3 regions of the Kitasatospora sp. NPDC057512 genome follow, and region 1 is predicted to be linked to each of the others. Evidence: riboswitches for the same ligand, from Rfam matches in the RefSeq annotation. Region 1 holds a riboswitch; each other region holds the start of a gene.
What was found. A riboswitch is a leader RNA that binds a small molecule or an ion and turns the genes downstream of it on or off. The one in region 1 is predicted to bind cobalamin.
Positions count from the first base shown of each region.

Region 2: it holds a riboswitch for cobalamin, as region 1 does, so the genes downstream of both, metE (5-methyltetrahydropteroyltriglutamate--homocysteine S-methyltransferase) here and ACFU6K_RS16985 (ribonucleoside-diphosphate reductase subunit alpha) in region 1, are expected to answer to the same signal.
Region 3: it holds a riboswitch for cobalamin, as region 1 does, so the genes downstream of both, ACFU6K_RS18870 (cobalamin biosynthesis protein) here and ACFU6K_RS16985 (ribonucleoside-diphosphate reductase subunit alpha) in region 1, are expected to answer to the same signal.

Region 1 covers NZ_JBHVET010000225.1:6,364-9,630, forward strand. The annotation lists gene ACFU6K_RS16980 (glycosyltransferase family 39 protein) at 1-1,025, shown strand, start outside; cobalamin riboswitch at 1,098-1,232, shown strand; gene ACFU6K_RS16985 (ribonucleoside-diphosphate reductase subunit alpha) at 1,423-3,267, shown strand, end outside.
Region 2 covers NZ_JBHVET010000180.1:6,233-9,499, reverse strand. The annotation lists gene metE (5-methyltetrahydropteroyltriglutamate--homocysteine S-methyltransferase) at 1-1,153, opposite strand, end outside; cobalamin riboswitch at 1,319-1,556, opposite strand; gene ACFU6K_RS14770 (ECF transporter S component) at 1,639-2,499, opposite strand; gene ACFU6K_RS14765 (ABC transporter ATP-binding protein) at 2,496-3,267, opposite strand, start outside.
Region 3 covers NZ_JBHVET010000267.1:1,474-4,740, forward strand. The annotation lists gene ACFU6K_RS18865 (alpha/beta hydrolase family protein) at 1-880, opposite strand, end outside; cobalamin riboswitch at 1,195-1,328, shown strand; gene ACFU6K_RS18870 (cobalamin biosynthesis protein) at 1,535-2,473, shown strand; gene ACFU6K_RS18875 (cobyric acid synthase) at 2,470-3,267, shown strand, end outside.

The sequences.
Region 1 (3,267 bases):
CCGCCGGCCGCCATCCGGCCCTGGCCCTGCTCGCGGCCCCGCCCACGGCGCTGGCCTGTGCCACGGCCTACTCCGCGGCCTTCGCCGTCCCCGCCCTGGTCGCCCTCGCCTTCGCCTGCGCCCGGCCGTACCACCGGGTGGGCCCGGCCGCCCTGCGCGCGCTGCTGGCGGCCCTCGGCACCCTCGTCCTGCTGCTCCCGTACGGCACCCTCGGCAAGGTCGCCGGGTGGTCGCCCTCGCGCGGCAACGCCCCCGGCTCGGCCGGCTCGATCCTGCTCGGCACGCTCCAGTGGGCCGGCCTGTTCACCGTCCTCGCGGTGGCCGGCACCATCGCCTACGCGCGCCGCGAACAGATGCCCGAGCACGACGCGCCGGAGAAGGACGCCCTCCCCACCACCCGGGGCCGGCGCGCCCTGCTCGGGGCCGTCCTGACCGCCACCGCCCTGCTGGTCCCCGCCGCCCACCTGTGGACCGGCACCTCCGGCGCGCTGTTCCGCCACCTCGGCTACGGCATGCTGCTCGCCGCCCCGCTCGCCGGGGTCGGCCTGACCCGGCTGGTCGGCGCCCACTTCCGCCACCCCCAGCTCGGCATCCTGGTCTGGGTCGCCCTGCTCGCCCTCGGCCTGGAGCAGTCCGCCCTGCGCTACCAGAACGGGCCCGACTCCGGCCGCCTGCTGGCCGTCCTGCGGGTCCACACGGAGCCCCAGGGCCGCTACCTCACCGAGGTCGACGGACTCGCCGAGTACTACCTCGGCGGCGTCTCCAAACCCGAGCAGTGGGTCTCCGCGCGGGCCGGCACGGACTACCGCGACGGGGCCGGGACCGAGCACCACGGCGACGACGGCAGCGTGGCCGCGATCCGGGACGGCTGGTTCACCATGGTCGTCCTCGACAGCACCGCGCCGAGGGCCACCGACCGGGCCCTGAGCGAGGCCCTGAGCACCGCCGGACACTACCGGCTGGTCGCCCAATTCACCTCGCCGACCGGCGATTCGAGTACGTACAAGGTCTATCTGAAGCACTGACCGGCCGCCCTGCCCACGCACATCCGCGACACGACAGGCACAACATATGGTGCCGCCGCAGTCCGGCGGCACTACATGTATGCTCGCTTCTGCTGTCGATGCAGGGGAACCCGGTGCGAATCCGGGACTGCCCCGCAGCGGTGAGCGGGCGGCTCCAGCAGCCGCACCCCGCGAGTCCGAGTACCTGCCGACGGCGTGCGCCACGGCCCTCCCGCAGAGGCCGCGCCGGCACGAGCAGTACCCCTCCGGGCCTCGCGGGCGGGCCGGGGAGTCACCTCGCGCGACGCTTTTTGCGTTCGCGCCGTGCTCCCCTGCCCAGATCGGCCCGGTAGCCCCCGAGCACCGCCGCCGATCGCCGCCAGGAGAGAGCGCCTTGACCACCGCTGCCTCAGCCACCCTGCCCGCCCAGGGCTCCGGTACCGCCTTCACCGACCCGACGGTCTCCGACCCCGGGGGCGCGCTGCTGCGGCTGCTCACCGACCGCAGCACCGACCTCACCGAGGTCGACCCCGGCCATGTCGCCGCCGCCGCGCTGCGCGGCCGCCACGCCGGCTCGGACTTCGCCGAGCTGCGCGGGCTGGCCGTGGACGCCGCCGCGTCGATGATCGCCGAGGACCCCCAGTACTCGAAGCTGGCCGCCCGCCTGCTCGCGCTGGAGATCGTCGACGAGGCGAACAGCCAGGGCTCGGTGTCCTTCTCCGCCTCGATCGCCGTCGGCCACGCCGAGGGCCTGATCGGCGACACCACCGCGGACTTCGTCGCCAAGCACGCCGCCGCCCTGGACGCGCTGATCGACGCCTCGGGCGACGACCGCTTCGAGTACTTCGGCCTGCGCACCGTGCAGTCCCGCTACCTGCTGCGCCACCCGATCACCCGCAAGGTGATCGAGACCCCGCAGCACTTCCTGCTCCGCGTCGCCTGCGGCCTGGCGGTCGGCGACAGCGAGCAGTCGGTGCGCGAGGTGTCCGAGCTGTACGGCCTGATGAGCCGCCTGGAGTACCTGACCTCCTCGCCGACGCTCTTCAACTCCGGCACCCGGCACCCGCAGATGTCGAGCTGCTACCTGCTCGACTCGCCGCTGGACAACCTGGACTCGATCTACAACCGCTACGCGCAGATCGCCCGCCTGTCCAAGCACGCCGGCGGCATCGGCCTGTCCTACTCGCGCATCCGCTCGCGCGGCAGCCTGATCCGCGGCACCAACGGCAAGTCCAACGGCATCGTGCCGTTCCTGCGCACCCTCGACTCCTCGGTCGCCGCCGTCAACCAGGGCGGCCGCCGCAAGGGCGCGGCCTGCGTCTACCTGGAGACCTGGCACGCCGACATCGAGGAGTTCCTGGAGCTCCGCGACAACACCGGCGAAGAGGCCCGCCGCACCCACAACCTCAACCTGGCGCACTGGATCCCGGACGAGTTCATGCGCCGGGTCAACGCCAACCAGGACTGGTCGCTGTTCTCCCCGGCCGACGTGCCGGAGCTGGTCGACCTGTGGGGCGCCGACTTCGACGAGGCCTACCGCAAGGCCGAGCTGGCCGGCAAGGCCGTCCGCACCATCCCGGCGCAGACCCTGTACGCCCGCATGATGCGCACCCTGGCGCAGACCGGCAACGGCTGGATGACCTTCAAGGACGCCTCCAACCGCGCCGCCAACCAGACCGCCCTGCCGGGCCGCACCGTGCACTCCTCCAACCTGTGCACGGAGATCCTGGAGGTCACGGACGACTCCGAGACCGCCGTCTGCAACCTCGGCTCGGTCAACCTCGGCGCCCACGTGGCCCCCGGTGCCACCGCCGACGACCTGATCGGCGCCATGGACTGGGAGCGCCTCGACGCCACCGTCCGCACCGCCGTGACGTTCCTCGACCGCGTGGTGGACATCAACTTCTACCCGACCACCGAGGCCGGCACCTCCAACTCCCGCTGGCGGCCGGTCGGCCTCGGCGTGATGGGCCTCCAGGACGTCTTCTTCAAGCTGCGGATCGACTTCGACTCCGCCGAGGCCGCCCGCCTGTCCACGCTGATCGCCGAGCGCATCATGCTCACCGCGTACGAGCGCTCCGCCGACCTGGCCGAGCAGCTCGGCCGCCACGAGGCGTACGGCGAGACCCGCGCCGCCCGCGGCGAGCTGCACATCGACCACTTCCCGACGGCCGCCCCGCAGTGGGCCGACCGCTGGACGGCGCTGCGCGCCCGGATCGCCGAGACCGGCCTGCGCAACTCGCTGCTGCTGGCCATCGCGCCG
Region 2 (3,267 bases), on a different contig from region 1:
CGGCGGCGATCGCGCCGGTGCCTTCGCGCAGGCCGCGGGCGAGCAGCGCCGCCTCGGCGGCCTTCTGCTTGGCGAAGGCCAGCCAGCGGGCGATCTGGGGGTCGATGTCGCGTTCGAGGGTGGCGTCGATCGGCACGTGCAGGAGGGAGCAGGACGGCGCCACGTCCACGGTGTCGGCGAGGCCCAGCAGGGTGGCCAGGGTCGTGAGGGACTTCTCCAGGTCGTTGATCCAGATGTTGCGCCCGTCGATCACCCCCGCCACCAGCCGCTTGCCGGGCAGGCCGCCGACGGCGGCGAGGTCGTCCAGGTTGGCGGCGGCCGGCCCGGTGAAGTCCAGCGCCAGGCCTTCGACGGGGGCCTTCGCGAGGACGGGCAGGGCGTCGCCGAGCCGGTCGAAGTAGCTCGCGACCAGCAGTTTCGGCCGGTCGGTGAGGGCGCCCAGCTCGCGGTAGGCCCGGGCGGCGGCGTTGAGCTCGGCCGGGGTGCGGTCCTGCACCAGCGCGGGCTCGTCCAGTTGCACCCACGCGGCGCCGGCGGCGCGCAACTCGGCCAGCAGCTCCGCGTAGACGGGCAGCAGCCGGTCCAGCAGGGTGATCGGCTGGAAGTCGGCGGCCACCCCGGGCGCCGGCTTGGCGAGCAGCAGGTAGGTGACCGGCCCGACCAGCACCGGGCGGGCCGCGTGGCCGAGCAGCAGCGCCTCGCGCAGTTCGCCGACCGCCTTGGCCGGGTTCGCCGTGAACACCGTGTCCGGACCCAACTCCGGTACCAGGTAGTGGTAGTTGGTGTCGAACCACTTGGTCATCTCCAGCGGCGCGACGTCCTGGTTGCCGCGCGCCATGGCGAAGTACCCGTCCAGCGGGTCGGTTTCGACCGCGTCCCGGTACCGGGCCGGGATCGCGCCGACGGCGACCGTGGTGTCCAGCACGTGGTCGTAGAACGAGAAGTCACCGGTCGGGACCTCTTCGACGCCGGAGTCGGCGAGCTGCTGCCAGTTCCCCCGGCGCAGGTCGGCGGCGGTGGCCAGCAGCACCTCGGCGGCGACCGAGCCCTTCCAGTAGCCCTCGATGGCCTTCTTGAGCTCCCGGCCCCGGCCCTGGCGGGGGTAGCCGTACGCGGTGGCGACGCTCGCCGCGGCTGCGGACTTCGTGGTCAAGGGACTCTCCTTCGCGAGTCTGTCTCCTCAGAAACCCGGAGACGGCACGAGGGCGCGAAGGGATGACGTACCCGGCGACGGCCGTCACGAGAACGCGTACGGGCCTGCTCCGCCAGGTATGGTCGCCGACCCGCCCACGAGGTCACCGGATAGCCGCACGCGGATCGTCCGCGGGCGGGCAGTGGCAGGTCTTCGGACTCGCGGGCGCGTCCGTCCCGTGAAGGGCGGACACCTACTGGCCGTCGCTTCCCAGACCCGTCCCGGGTCCAGTGCGTATGACGGCGGTCGTTCCCACTCACCGCTGCGGGGCAGTCCCGGACTGGCCAGTCGAAAGGCGTCACCGGGTTCCCTCTTGCGACGCCCTGCCTGGCGGACAGGGCGAACCAGCTGCACCGTCAGCTTAGGGGCAAAGCGCCGGCCTGGCGCGGGAATCTCGGAACCCGTCCGCATGGTGGGACGCCACCGTTGCCTCGCGGCGCCTGCGGTCAGGTCCGCTTCGGGGTATCCGGCGTGCCGGGCAGGGCGGCGTGGATGTCCGCGATCAGTCCGGTCGGGCCGCCGGGCGGGGCTTCGAAGCGCACCGTGGGCTCGAAGTTGGCGCGGCGGGCCGCGCGGCGGAAGACGGTGAGGACGGCCGGCCCGACGACGAGCGCGGCGGTGAAGGTGGTGACGGCGCGGCCGGTGTCCCAGCCGAGCGAGGTGGCCAGGTCGAACAGCAGGTAGCGGTGCCACTGCTCGGTGAAGGGCAGGCCCGGCAGGTAGGCGATCGAGCTGTTCGGATCGGTGGAGAACGGCCAGAAGGAGAGGTTCAGCAGGAAGCCGAAGAGGTAGCCGGAGAAGGCCCCGTACCCGGCCAGCAGCGGCACCTCCCAGCGCCGCCCGGCGCCCGGCAGCAGCCCGGCGAGCATGCCGACGAAGGCGCAGCCGAACATCTGGTACGGCATCCATGGGCCGACCCCGCCGGTGAGCAGCGCCGAGGCGAACAGCGAGGTGCAGCCGAGGGTGAAGCCGAAGCCGGGGCCGAAGACCCGGCCGGCGAGCACCAGGATGAAGAAGACCGTCTCCACTCCGGCGGTCCCGGCGCCGAGCGGGCGGAGTCCGGCGTTGACGGCGGACAGGACGCCGAGCATGGCGAGGGCCTTGGCGTCGATGCCGCCCGCGGAGATCTCCGCGATGACGACGGCGAGCACCAGGACCAGCAGGGCGCCGAAGATCAGCGGCGGCGCGTAGTTGGAGCCGAACCTCCCGGGGGCGACGACGAACGGCCAGGTGAAGGCCACCAGCCCGACGAAGGCGGCCAGGGCGACGACGACGCGGGCCCGGCCGGGGATCCGGACGGCGGTCACCGGGCGGCCTCCGCCGCATCCAGGGCCGCCGCCACCTGACGCACGGTCAGACAGCCGAGCGGGGCGAGGATCTTGGCGGTCTGCGGGGCGAAGGTGGGCGAGGCGACGATGACCTCGGCGGTGGGCCCGTCGGCGACGATCTCGCCCTCGGCCATCACCACGACGCGGTCGGCGGCGGAGGCGACGAACTCGACGTCGTGGGTGGAGACGACGACCGTACGGCCCTCGGCGGCGAGGGCGTCGACGATACCGGTGAGCGCCTCCTTCGCCTGGTAGTCGAGCCCCCGGGTGGGTTCGTCCAGCAGCACGACCCGTGGTGCGGCGGCGAGTTGGATCGCCAGGACGAGGGCCAGCTTCTGCCCCTCGGAGAGGTCCCGCGGGTGGGTGCCGTCCGGGATCCCGGGGGCCAGGCGGTCGAGGACCTGCCGGGCGGTCGGCCCGCCGGCGCCGTCGGCTTCGAGGTCGCTCTGGGCGAGCTCCTGGGCGACCGTCTCCAGGTACAGCAGGTCGGTGGGGGTCTGCGGGACGAGCCCGACCAGCTGCCGGGCCCGCGCCGCGGGCAGCCGCTTGGGGTCCGCGGCCGGTCCGCCCCCGGCGCCGGTGACCTTCACGCTGCCGCCCTGGCGGGGCCCGGAGCCCTGGAGGGCCCACAGGAGCGAGGACTTGCCGGAGCCGTTGCGGCCCATCAGCGCCGTGACCTCGCCCGCCCGCAGCTCCAGCCGGACGTCCCGGACGGCGGCCACCGGCCCGTACCGGACGACCACCCCC
Region 3 (3,267 bases), on a different contig from region 1:
CGGCGAGGTCGACCCCGGTGCGGCCCTCGGCGGCGAGGGCGCCGAGCTCGGCGGCGACGCCCTGGAAGCCGGCCCGGGCGGCGTCCCGGCGGGCGGAGGCGGGCAGGTCGAGCACGGGCGAGTCGAGGACCAGGCCGCGGACGGCGTGCGACCAGGCGGAGCGGGCCACGGTCTGGAGCACCATGGTCGCGCCGACGGACCAGCCGTACAGGATCACCTTGCCCGCGCCGCTGTCGAGCGCCAGCCGGACCGCCGCCTCGATGTCGCGCCACTCGGTCTCGCCGAAGTGGCTGAGCCCGTCCGGGGAGGCGGGGGCGCCGCGGTCGCCGCGGTAGGTGACGGCGAGGGCGGGCAGGCCGAGCCGGTCGAGGACGGGGAGCACCGGGAGGGTCTGCCGGCGGTCGTCGCCGGGGCCGTGCACCAGGATCACCCAGGTGCCGCGCTTGCCGTCGAGCCGCCAGGCGGGAAGGGCGCCGAGCTCTCCGTCGGCGGCGGTGTCGGCGAAGGCCAGGCCGAGCGCCTCGGTGGGGTCGCCGAGGTGGACCCGGGGCGTGAAGCGGACCTCGGTGCCGGGGGCGAGGGTGCCCCGGTCGGCGCGGGCCAGCCGGCGGGTGACGCCCTGTTCGTCGGCGTGCAGGACCTCCTCGACGACCGCGTGCCCGCCGTCCGCCCACTCGACCGCCCAGCGGCCGGGGCGCAGGCTCGCGGGGCTGCGGGTGAAGGTGACCCGGCCGGGAGCGAGGGCCCGGACCAGGACCGGTCCGGACTCCTGGACGGCGGTCACCGGACGGACCATCCGCTCGGAGGCCCGGCGGCCGACCACCAGTACGGCGGCCCCCACCGCGGCGGCCGCCACGACGGCGGCGGTTCCCCAACGCATTTCGCTCCCCGCTCTGTTGTTCACGGACGTTGTTCACGGATGTTGTTCACGGACCGGACGGTGTTCGAGCCCCAGTTCACCGGCGCTCCGCCCGACCGGCCACCGGGCTGGGCCGTCCGGGTCACCCGGGCGGCGGTCCCGGGGTGCTCGGGGGTGTCGGTGGCGGGGTACCGGTGGCGGGCGGTCGGGGCGGGGCCGCGCCGGGCGATCCGACGGGGTGTCAGCGGCGCCCCCGTGTGACCAACCCCTCCGTGACCTCGGTTGACTCCCGGTTCGGGCCCGTGATGGGATCCTGGGGCCAAACGGAGGCATGGAGAGGAAGCCGGTGGAAGTCCGGCGCGGTCCCGCCACTGTCACCGGGGAGCACGCTCGGAACATCGCCACGGCGGGCCGTCGACGGCCGCTGGAAGGCTCCGGGGGTGCGTTCGACCCGGAAGCCAGGAGACTCTCGCCGCCGTCACGTCGATCCAGGGCGCGGACCCTGAGTGAGGACACGCACGCGATGCAGGCTGCCCCGCCCGGCCGGACTCCGAGCTGCCCTCCGCCGTGCGGCCGATGACCCCGCGCGCGCCTTCGCCCTCTCCTGCGCCGCGCCCGCCCGGCCGCGCTCGGGGCCCACTGACCCGCGCCTCGCGCCCGCTGGCCCGCGCCGCCGTGTTCGCGCTCGGCGCCGCTGCGGGCTACGCCGCCGACGCCCGCTTCGCCGACCCCCGCCGGGGCCACCCGGTGGCCGTCTTCGGCAGCGCCGCGACCCGGCTGGAGCGGCGGCTGTGGCGCGACGGCCGCGCCGCCGGGGCCGGGTACACCGCGCTGTGCGTGGGTACGGTCGCGGCCGGAGCGCTCGCCCTGGACCGTACGGTGGGCCGGCGCCCGCTGGGCCGGGCGGCGTTGGCGGCGGCCGCGACCTGGACGGTGCTCGGCGGCACCTCGTTGACCCGGGAGGCGCGCACCATCGGCCGCTCGCTGGCCGCCGGCGACCTCGCGGCCGCCCGGGAGCGGCTGCCGCACCTGTGCGGGCGGGACCCGAGCGCGCTGGACGGGCAGCAGATCGCCCGGGCGGTGGTCGAGTCGGTGGCCGAGAACACCGCCGACGCCGTGGTGAACGCGCTGACCTGGGGCGCCCTGGCCGGCACTCCCGGCCTGCTGGCCTTCCGCGCCGTCAACACCCTGGACGCCATGGTGGGCCACCGCTCGCCCCGCTTCGCCCGGTTCGGCTGGGCCTCGGCCCGGCTGGACGACGTGGCGGGCTGGCCGGGCGCCCGGCTGACGGCGCTGCTGACGGTGGCCGCCGCCCCCGAGCCCCGGACCGCCTGGCGGGTCTGGCGGCGCGACGGCTCCGCGCACCCGAGCCCGAACGCGGGCCAGGCCGAGTCGGCGTTCGCCGGCGCGGTGGGCGTACGACTGGGCGGGACGCTGCGGTACGGGGAGCGGGTGGAGCACCGGCCTGTGCTGGGGGCGGAGCTGCGGCCGGTGACGGTGGACGACATCGAGCGGGCCTGCGCGCTCTCCCGGCGGGTGGGCGCACTGGCGCTGGGTACGACGGTCGCGGGGCACGTCCTGCTGCGGGCACTGCTGAAGAGGGGACGGGCATGAGCAACGCACTGCTGGTCGCGGGGACGACCTCGGACGCGGGCAAGAGCGTAGTGACGGCCGGGATCTGCCGGTGGCTCGCCCGCCAGGGCGTACGGGTCGCGCCGTTCAAGGCGCAGAACATGTCGCTCAACTCCTTCGTCACCGCCGACGGCGCCGAGATCGGCCGCGCCCAGGCGATGCAGGCACAGGCCGCCCGGGTGGAGCCGGAGGCGGCGATGAACCCGGTGCTGCTCAAGCCGGGCGCGGACGGCCGCAGCCAGGTGGTGCTGCTCGGCCGGCCGGTGGCCGAGGTCGGCGCGCTGGACTACCGCGAGCGCAAGCCCGTCCTGCTGGAGCGCGCCCTGGAGTGCCTGGCCGACCTGCGCGGCCGCTACGACGTGGTGGTCTGCGAGGGCGCGGGATCGCCCGCCGAGATCAACCTGCGCGACCGCGACATCGCCAACATGGGCCTGGCCACGGCCGCCGCCCTGCCGGTGGTGGTGGTCGGGGACATCGACCGCGGCGGGGTCTTCGCGGCGATGTACGGGACGCTGGCGCTGCTGTCGGCGGAGGACCAGCGGCACGTGGCGGGCTGGTTCGTCAACAAGTTCCGCGGCGACGCGCGGCTGCTGGCGCCCGGGCTGGAGATGCTGCACGAGCTGACCGGCCGTCCGGTGCTGGGCACGCTGCCGATGCTGCCCGGGCTCTGGCTGGACGCCGAGGACTCGCTGGACCTGTCCACGGTGGCGGACCGGGCGGACGGGCCCGGACCGCTCGGCGCGGACGTGCTGCGGGTGGCCGTGGTGCGCTTCCCC